Regions from separate parts of the Pseudomonas sp. I3-I5 genome, predicted to be linked through region 2. Evidence: predicted binding sites of a transcription regulator. Region 2 holds the regulator's gene; each other region holds the start of a gene.
What was found. The regulator FliA, encoded in region 2, starts transcription of late flagellar genes. The targets are predictions, from matches to a motif close to CTAAAGTTTNNNNNNNNNNNGCCGNTAA.

Region 1: a site for FliA is predicted at 1,451-1,478, ahead of MOP87_RS11015 (methyl-accepting chemotaxis protein). Genes of this name have one in related genera too.
Region 3: a site for FliA is predicted at 1,608-1,635, ahead of MOP87_RS20420 (methyl-accepting chemotaxis protein). Genes of this name have one in related genera too.

Annotation. Positions count from the first base shown of each region.
Region 1 is NZ_CP093940.1:2,455,713-2,458,986, reverse strand. It holds gene MOP87_RS11015 (methyl-accepting chemotaxis protein) at 1-1,382, opposite strand, end outside; gene MOP87_RS11010 (Na+/H+ antiporter NhaC family protein) at 1,598-2,917, shown strand; gene MOP87_RS11005 (FecR family protein) at 2,929-3,274, opposite strand, start outside.
Region 2 is NZ_CP093940.1:3,127,642-3,130,915, reverse strand. It holds gene flhF (flagellar biosynthesis protein FlhF) at 1-727, shown strand, start outside; gene fleN (flagellar synthesis regulator FleN) at 821-1,654, shown strand; gene fliA (RNA polymerase sigma factor FliA) at 1,651-2,391, shown strand; gene MOP87_RS13860 (chemotaxis response regulator CheY) at 2,497-2,871, shown strand; gene MOP87_RS13855 (protein phosphatase CheZ) at 2,892-3,274, shown strand, end outside.
Region 3 is NZ_CP093940.1:4,547,228-4,550,501, reverse strand. It holds gene MOP87_RS20430 (NorM family multidrug efflux MATE transporter) at 1-499, opposite strand, end outside; gene MOP87_RS20425 (LysR substrate-binding domain-containing protein) at 654-1,580, shown strand; gene MOP87_RS20420 (methyl-accepting chemotaxis protein) at 1,736-3,274, shown strand, end outside.

The DNA.
Region 1 (3,274 bases), 670 kb from region 2:
CTGGTCTGGGTGGCGATGGCCGAGGACTGATCGGCCGTCGAGCGGGCGGCCTGTACCGACTGTTTCACCTCGGCGATGGTGGGCTGGAGTTTGTCCAGGAAGCGGTTGAACCAGCCCGCGAGTTCACCCAGTTCATCTTGCTTGTCGTAGGTCAAGCGGCGGGTCAGGTCACCTTCGCCACTGGCGATGTCCTTGAGCATGGCCGCCACGCCCAGTATCGGGCGAGTAACGCCCCGGGCCATCAGCCACACCATCAGCAGGCCAAAAATGGCTGCTGCCAGGCCTAGGCCCAGTTCGAGCAGGGTACCGCTGGTGTTGAGGGCGTCCAGTTCCTGCTTCAGGGCCTCGGCGGGCCCGGTCAGGGCGTTTTCGGGGACGTCCAGCAACACGCCCCATGGCTTGGCGTCCGGGATCGGGCGGAAGGCCGCGAGCACTTTCAGGCGTTGGCGGTCATTGATGATGGTCATCTTGCCGTCGGCCATCTTGGCCACCAGCTCCGCACCTTTGGTCGTGTCGATCTGATCGAAACGCTGGGAGAGCTTGCTGGCATCGGCACTGTAGCCTGCCAGCAAGCCCACCGGGCTGAGGATGCCGACGGTGGTGCGGCCTTCGTAGAGACTGCGGCTGGCCTGTTCGCTCAGGGCCTGCAGGCTGTTGAGGTTGATGTCCACCGACAGGGTGGCGATCGCCTTGCCGTCCACCACCAGCGGGAAGACGATGCTGGTCATCAGCACCTGCTGACCATCGATGGCATAGAAGTAGGGTTCGACCACGCAGACCTTGCCCGATGTACGCGGGCATACCCACCAGGTGTTGGCAGGTTGGCCGCTGGGCCCAATGGACGTGTCGGCCATGTCGCGCTCGGGCAGGGCCATCGAGGTGAGCTGGCCCACGTGCGGTTGCGACCAGTACAGGGCGAAGCGCCCGGTTTCGTTGCTGCCGAGCTCAGCCTGGCCGGCGAACAGGCTGTCCTTGCTGTCCAGCGCATTGGGCTCGAACACCAGTGACAGGCCCAGCAGATCGGGGTTGGCCTGGAGCGCGGCGCGCACCTGCCGGGTCATATCCTCGCGCAGGTCGAACGCATCGAGAAAGCGCTTTTCGGCCTGTTCACGCAGGAACAGTACCTGCCTGGAAAAGCCCGCACCGTACTGGTAAGCATCCATGAATTGGCGGCGGATGTTCAGGGCCTGCACCTCGCCCTGGGATTCGATGCGCGACTGGGCCGATTCGGTCAGCATCTGCATGCTGCTGGCCTTGACCAGGTCCGAGCTGTGGTCCATCCGGTACAGGGACAAACCGATGAGCAGGGTGACGATGCCGGCCAGGCACAGGCCGGCCAGCAATGTGATTTTCCATTGGATGGAAAGTTGTCGCAGAGGCATGGGGCAGATCCCTTTTTATGACAAGTAAGGGTTAGGGCACGGGCGAGGCGGTTTCCAGCCCCAGGTGGGTATCGGCTCCTACAGACTTTTCTTTATTCAAACATTCAATTTGATCCGCCGGTTGCGGGCAATCCGCCGTTGCCTGGCAGTTTTGACATCTGCCGTGCACTGCGTCAGAGTGCGCGCTTTTTTGTTCCCAGTGAGGTAAGCCCCCCATGAATGCAGTGATTGCCGCGGTCGGCATCATGCTGATACTGAGCCTGTCCCGCGTGCACGTGGTCATCGCCCTGATCGTCGGTGCCCTGGCAGGTGGGCTGGTCGGCGGCCTGGGTGTGCAAGGCACACTTGAAGCTTTCAATGGTGGGCTCGGCGGGGGGGCTACCGTGGCACTGTCCTATGCGTTGCTGGGTGCCTTTGCCGTGGCCATCGCCAAATCCGGCCTGGCGCATGCGTTGGCCGACCGGGCATTGGCCATGATCGACCGGCAAGGCCACGACCAAGGTGGCAGGGTCAAATGGTTGATGATCGGTTTGATGCTGGTGGTGGCCGTCTCGTCGCAAAACATTCTGCCCATCCATATCGCCTTCATTCCATTATTGGTGCCGCCGCTGCTCTATGTGCTGACCCGCCTGCGTATCGACCGGCGCCTGATCGCCTGCGTCATTACATTCGGCCTGATCACGCCCTACATTTTCCTGCCTGTGGGTTTCGGCAATATTTTCCTCAATCAGATTCTGCTGGCCAACGTGGCGCGTGCAGGGGTCGACATCACGGGTGTCAACGTTACCCACGCCATGGCCATTCCCGCCGCTGGTATGTTGGTGGGCTTGATAGTGGCGATGTTCGTCAGCTACCGAAAAAAACGCGACTACGACCTGGCGCGTATCGAGCAGGTCGAACAGGTGAGCGTGCGTTACAACCCGATGACGCTACTGGTGGCCGGCATTGCAATCGTTGCCGCGTTCGTCGTTCAGCTGCTGGTGGATTCGATGATCATCGGCGCGATGGTCGGCTTCTTGATTTTCTCGCTGTCAGGCATCGTCAAGTGGCGCGACACCGATGATCTGTTCACCGAAGGTATGAAGATGATGGCCATGATTGGTTTCATCATGATCACCGCCTCTGGCTTTGCAGACGTCATGAAAGCCACGGGTGATGTGCAAAGCCTGGTCGAAACCTCGGCGCATTGGATCAACCACAGCAAAGGGATAGGTGCCTTGCTGATGCTGCTGGTGGGCCTGCTGGTCACCATGGGCATTGGCTCGTCGTTTTCCACCGTACCGATTCTGGCTGCGATTTTCGTACCGCTGTGCGTCCAGCTCGGCTTCGACCCTTTGGCGACCGTGTGTATCGTCGGTACGGCAGGCGCGTTGGGTGACGCAGGCTCGCCAGCATCGGATTCCACCCTGGGTCCGACTTCCGGGCTCAATGTGGACGGGCAGCACCATCACATCTGGGACACGGTGGTGCCGACGTTCATCCACTACAACCTGCCGCTGTTGGCCTTTGGGTGGCTGGCGGCGATGACGCTCTAACAGCAGGGCACTCAGCGCTTGGCGGGCGGCGGCGAAATACGGTTGAGCACCGTGCTGCCGTCGTTGCTGCGGGTCAGATAGACCGGCAGCACCTTGGGCAGGTTGTTCACCAACTGGCCTACTTCCCGGGTGTTGTAGATGCCGCTGATACGAATCTGACCGGTACCGACATCGGCAAGCCTCAGTGGCTTGTCGAGGTAGCGGTTTATGGCCGGCAGTGCCTGTTCGAGGGTCAAGTTGTCGAGCACCAGTTTGCCGCTGCGCCAGGCCAGGGCGTCGGCGAAGTTGCTGTTTTCCAGCAACTGGGGCTCATAGTCGCCCTTGCGGTAGGTGGCCTGCATACCGGGGCCAAGCCGA
Region 2 (3,274 bases):
GCGTATGCTGCTGGCGCACCTGGCGCGCATGATCCGTACGCCTGACGTCGAACCGATCGAGGACGGCGGCGTGATTGCCGTCGTCGGCCCAGCCGGCATGGGCAAGACCACCACCCTGGCCAAGCTCGCGGCGCGTTATGTGCTCAAGTACGGCGCCCACAACCTGGCGCTGGTGAGCATGGACAGTTTTCGCATCGGCGCCCAGGAACAGCTCAAGACCCTGGGCCGGATCCTGAATGTGCCGGTCACCTATGTCGACCCCGGTCAGTCGTTGGCGGCGGCGCTCGAGCCGCTGCTGCGCAAACGCGTGGTGCTGATCGATACGGCCGGCCTGCAAGCCAGCGACCCGGCCTTGCGCATGCAGCTCGATACCCTGGCCGGTCGCGGTATCGCTGCGAAGAATTACCTGGTCCTGGCCACCACCAGCCAGAAGCAGGTGCTGACCGCGGCCTACCACAGCTACAAGCGCTGCGGGCTGGCCGGCTGCATCCTGACCAAACTCGACGAGTCGGCAAGCCTGGGCGATGTCCTGAGCCTTGCCATCAGTTTCCGACTGCCCGTGGCCTACCTTACCGATGGGCCGCGTATCCCGGACGATCTGCACTTGCCCCGTGGGCACCAGCTGGTCACCCGCGCGGTCAATGTGCAGCAGCAGGACGAGCCCAGCGAGGAGGCCATGGCCGACATGTTCGCTGATCTCTACCACAACCCACGGCGAGCGGGTTGAAAATGAAATGTGTGCAAGGTAGCTATGCCAAGGGGTACGCAGCATTGCCCTTCGTGTGGCATGAGTCCCAGCGAGACAAGGTAAAGAACAGACATGGGTAGCATGCATCCCGTACAGGTGATCGCCGTGACCGGTGGCAAAGGTGGCGTCGGCAAGACAAATGTTTCAGTGAACCTGTCTCTGGCGTTGGCCGAGCTGGGCCGCAGGGTCATGCTGCTCGACGCCGACCTGGGCCTGGCCAATGTCGATGTGTTGCTGGGCCTTGCGCCCAAGCGCACGCTGGCCGATGTCATCGAGGGGCGTTGCGAACTGCGCGATGTGATGCTGCAGGGCCCGGGCGGTGTGCGCATCGTCCCGGCCGCTTCGGGCACCCAGAGCATGGTGCACCTTGCGCCTGCCCAGCATGCGGGTCTGATCCAGGCGTTCAGCGAAGTCGGCGACAACCTCGATGTGCTGGTGATTGATACTGCGGCCGGCATCGGCGATTCGGTGGTCAGCTTCGTGCGCGCGGCTCAGGAAGTGCTGCTGGTGGTGTGCGATGAGCCGACCTCGATCACCGATGCCTACGCGCTGATCAAGCTGCTCAACCGCGATTACGGCATGAATCGCTTCCGGGTGCTGGCCAATATGGCCCAGAGCCCTCAGGAAGGGCGCAACCTGTTTGCCAAGCTGACCAAGGTCACCGACCGCTTCCTGGATGTGGCGCTTCAGTACGTGGGCGCCGTGCCTTACGACGAATGCGTGCGCAAGGCGGTGCAGAAACAGCGTGCCGTGTACGAGGCGTTCCCGCGCTCCAAATGCGCCTTGGCCTTCAAGGCCATTGCGCAGAAGGTCGACAGCTGGCCGCTGCCTGCCAACCCCCGTGGCCACCTGGAGTTCTTCGTCGAACGCCTGGTGCAGCCGACCAGTGCAGGTTCGATGTCATGAGCGCCAGCGGCTTCAAGATGTACAGCCGCGCCTCGAAGGACGCGCAATATGAGCTGATCGAGCGCTATGCCCCGCTGGTCAAGCGCATCGCCTATCACCTGCTTGCGCGACTGCCTGCCAACGTGCAGGTCGAGGACCTGATCCAGGCGGGCATGATCGGTCTGCTCGAGGTCGCCAACAAGTATGACGCCAGCAAGGGCGCCAGCTTCGAGACCTATGCCGGCATCCGCATTCGCGGCGCCATGCTCGACGAGGTGCGCAAAGGCGACTGGGCGCCGCGTTCGGTGCACCGCAACACCCGCATGGTCAGCGACGCCATGCGCGCGGTAGAAGCCAAAACCGGCCGCGACGCTAAAGATCATGAAGTTGCTGCCGAACTCAAGTTGAGCCTCGATGATTATTACGGGATTCTCAACGACACACTGGGCAGCCGCCTGTTCAGCTTCGACGACCTGTTGCAGGACGGCGAGCACGAAGGCTTGCATGAGGACGGCGTTAGCGGCCAGGCCGAGCCTGCCCGTGGGTTGGAGGAAGAGCGGTTCCAGGTCGCGTTGACCGAGGCCATCGCCAACCTGCCGGAGCGTGAGCGCCTGGTGCTGGCGCTGTACTACGACGAGGAACTGAACCTGAAGGAGATCGGTGAGGTCTTGGGGGTCAGCGAGTCGCGGGTCAGCCAGTTGCACAGCCAATGCGCCGCGCGCCTGCGCAGCCGCCTGGGGGAATGGCGGGCCCGTTGAGCCCGCCGCCGTCGTTGCCGTTTTCCACGTTGTACCGAATCGATTGAGTGCGCGCTCGGGGCCGAGCGCGTTTGAGACTGCTTGGAGGTCTAATTGGACAAAAACATGAAAATCCTCATCGTCGACGACTTTTCGACGATGCGGCGCATCATCAAGAACCTGCTGCGTGACCTGGGCTTCACCAACACCAGCGAAGCCGATGACGGCATGACGGCGCTGCCCATGCTCGAAAATGGCCATTACGATTTTCTGGTAACTGACTGGAACATGCCGGGCATGTCCGGTATCGACCTGCTGCGCAAAGTGCGCGCCAGCGACAAGCTCAAGAGCTTGCCGGTGTTGATGGTGACCGCGGAAGCCAAGCGCGACCAGATCATCGAGGCCGCCCAGGCAGGCGTGAATGGCTATGTGGTCAAGCCGTTCACCGCCCAGGTGCTCAAAGAAAAGATCGAGAAGATCTTCGAACGCGTCAACGGCTGAGTCACGTCAGGGGGCGCGCCATGAGTTCATCACACACGTCATTGGGCGAGTTCGAATCGACCCTCAAAAAGCATGCCCAGGAGTTGGTCGAAAGCCTGGAGCGCGGACGGTTCGGCGAGGCGGTGCAACTCATTCACGAGTTGAACCAGACCCGCGATCGGGGGCTGTACCAGGAAGTGGGCAAGCTGACCCGCGAACTGCACAGCGCCATCGTCAGTTTCCAGATCGACCCGACCATACCCCAGGCCGAAGAGGTGTCGCAGATTACCGACGCCACCGAACGCCTGTCCTATGTGGTCAAGCTCACCGAAGGGGCGGCAAACCGCACCATGGACCTGGTCGAGGAAAGCACGCCTGTGCTCAACGACCTGGCCAGCGAAGCCAAAGCGCTGAGTGCCGATTG
Region 3 (3,274 bases), 1.4 Mb from region 2:
CCACTAGGCTGATGACCATCACCGGCGTAGAGCGGCCCAGGGCGCTGGTGAAGCCGCGCAAGGCCATGAAGGTCAGGTAGCCCGGCAAAGCCAGCGGCAGCAGGGTGAGAAACTCGGCCGCCGAGGCCACGTTGTCAGGCTGTTGCCCGAAGAGCAGCAGGACAGGTTCGAGGTTCCACAGCACCAGCGCCGCGAACAGGGCCAGGCCCCAGGCCAGCCACAGACCGCTTTGCGCCAGCCGTGTGGCGCCCTCGATGTCATTGGCGCCCCTGCGGAAGGCTACCAGGGTGCCAACCGCCGCGATGACGCCCAGGCAGAAGATGGACACGAACGAATAGCCCGCCGCGCCCAATCCGCCCCCGGCCAGGGCCTGCGGGCTGATGCGTGCCATCATCAGGGTGTCGGTCAGTACCATGAGCATGTGCGCCAGCTGCGAGGCGATCAGTGGGCCTGCCAAGCGCAGTAATGCCTTGAGCTCGAGCGTAGGTGCGACGTGCATGGATGTGATCCTTGGCAAAGACAATGGCGGACGAAGGGCGATTCTGAGGCTTGGGTCAGCTTTTAACAAAAGGATAAATGCGATCATTGGCATGAGTTTTAATCATGGCGATATGATGCGCAGGTCGCCGCTTCTCCACCGAACAAGGAATCTCATGACCCGCAAGCTGCCGCCCCTGTATGCGCTGCGTGCATTCGAAGCCGCGGCGAGATTGAACTCATTCACCCGTGCTGGCGAAGCGTTGTCCATTACCCAAAGCGCGGTCAGCCGGCACATTCGCACGCTGGAGGATCACTTTGCCTGCCGCCTGTTCACGCGCAGTGGCCGCAGCCTGCAACTGACCGAAGCGGCGCGGGTGCTGCTACCGGGTGTGCGCGAAGGCTTTGCCGCGCTTGAGCGTGCCTGTGACACGTTGCGCGGTGAAGACGACATGCTGCGCATGAAGGCGCCGTCCACCCTGACCATGCGTTGGTTGCTGGCCCGGCTGAGCCGCTTCCGTCGGCTGCAGCCTGGCAATGAAGTGCAACTGACCAGTGCCTGGATGGACGTCGACCATGTGGACTTCAACCAGGAACCTTTCGATTGCGCGGTGCTGCTGGGCGATGGGGTGTTCCCGGCGGAGTGGGAGGTGCGCAAGCTGTTCCCCGAACTGCTGGTGCCGGTGGGCGCACCAGGGCTGCTGGATGACGGGCCTTGGTGCGCGGCGCGCCTTGCGAGCAGCGAACTGCTGCACCCCACAATGGACAAGCGCGACTGGCGAGTGTGGCTGGAACGCCTGGGCCTGGGTAGCAGGGTTTCGCTCAAGGGCGGCCAGGTGTTCGACACGCTGGAACTGGGCATGATTGCAGCGGCCCGTGGCTACGGTGTTTCGATTGGCGACCTGATCATGGTGGCCGAAGATGTGGCGCAGGGGCGCATGAGCCTGCCATGGCCCACGGCGGTCCCCAGCGGCTTGGACTACTACCTGGTATGGCCGCGGACCCGACCGGGCGGCGAGCGGCTGCGCCGCCTCAGTGCCTTCCTGCAAGCAGAGGTGGCTGCCATGGCGCTACCCGAGGTGGTGATCCTGCCAGCCCTTTGATTGCGAGCGCTATATCCCGGTCCGACACTCAAGTATTCAGCACCAACGCCGATCAAGTGGCACCAGCGTCCCGGAAGAGGGCGCGCTTTCCGTCAAATAAAAGCGGGCGGTCAGCGTGATCAGGATGATCCCGGCCTCTTGCCAGGAGCTTGTTCATGCCTCAACCGCGTGCCCGGATTGCCTCGCAACTCGGTATCGCCCTCGCCATCGTGCTGGCGCTGGTGATTTCCGGCAGTACCCTTTTTGCCCTGCGTTCACTGGACGATGCCAACCTCGCCACGCGTCAGGCCCACCTGGCCAGTGAGGCGCGCTTGCTGGCTGACCAGCTTGACACGTTCCACGGCTCGCTCAAGGACAATACCCAGCGCTTGAGCGGCTTGTTCGAGCGACGCTTTGCATCAGGGCTGTCGGTGCATGCAGGGCAGACCGTGCAGATCGCAGGGCAGGCAACGCCGGCCCTGTACCTGGGCGATCAGCTCTTGAACAATGACTTCCAGCAGGTGGACGACTTCCAGCAGATGACGGCCGGTATCGCCACGGTGTTCGTGCGCAGTGGCGACGATTTCGTGCGCATCAGCACCAACCTGAAGAAACAGGACGGCAGCCGCGCCATCGGTACCCAGCTCGACCGCCAGCACCCCGCCTACACCAAGTTACTGGCCGGGCAGCTGTACGTTGGCCGTGCCGTGTTGTTCGACCGCAACTACATGACGCGCTACGTGCCGATGACCGACGGTAATGGCCGGGTGATTGCGGTGCTGTTCGTGGGTTTCGATTACACCGATGCGCAGAACGCCCAGTTCGCCAACCTCAAACGCTTCCGCATTGGCCAGACCGGTTCATTGGCACTGCAGGATGAAAAGGGCCAGTGGCTGGTGGCGCCGGCCAATGCCGAGCAGCCGCTGTACAGTGCGACGGCGCCCTTTTCCGAAGGGCCCTGGACGGTGGTTGCGAGCATGCCCCTGGCGGAGATCCGCGAGGTAACCTGGAGCGTGGGCCTGCGCCTTGCCGTCGGCAGCGTGCTGGCCATGCTCATGGCCGTGGCTGCCACGCTGTGGTTGCTCAGGCGCAAGCTGCGCCCGCTGGATGACTTGGTACGGCAGGCCCAAGCGCTCGGAGCGGGTGACCTTAACGCACGGCTGAACGTGACCAGCCACGATGAAATCGGACAGTTGGCACGCAGCTTCAACACGATGGGTGAAGCGCTCTCAAACATGGTCGAGCACATCCGCAGTGCCTCCGAGCAAGTTAGCACCCGCGCCCGCTCGCTGTCAGGCCTGTCGGCTGGCGCCTGTGTGGGCATGGACCAGCAATCGGGCGAAATCACCAGCATGGCAGGCGCGGTGGAAGAGTTCAGCGCCACGTCCATGAACATCGCCGACAATATGGCTGGCACCGAGCGCATGGCCCGCGACAATGCCCAGCAGACCCGCGTGGGCCGCGGCGCCATGGAAGAAGCGTCGCACTCGCTCAAGCAGATCGCCGATGCCCTGGGTGGTACCGCCACGGTCATGAACAGCCTGGGTGCATGTTCGCAAGAGATCGGCAGCATCATCAGCGTCATCACCGCCATCGCTGAGCAGACCAACCTGTTGGCCTTGAACGCTGCCATCGAAGCGGCCCGTGCCGGTGAGCAGGGGCGTGGCTTTGCCGTGGTGGCTGACGAGGTGCGTGGCCTGGCAGCGCGAACCCGC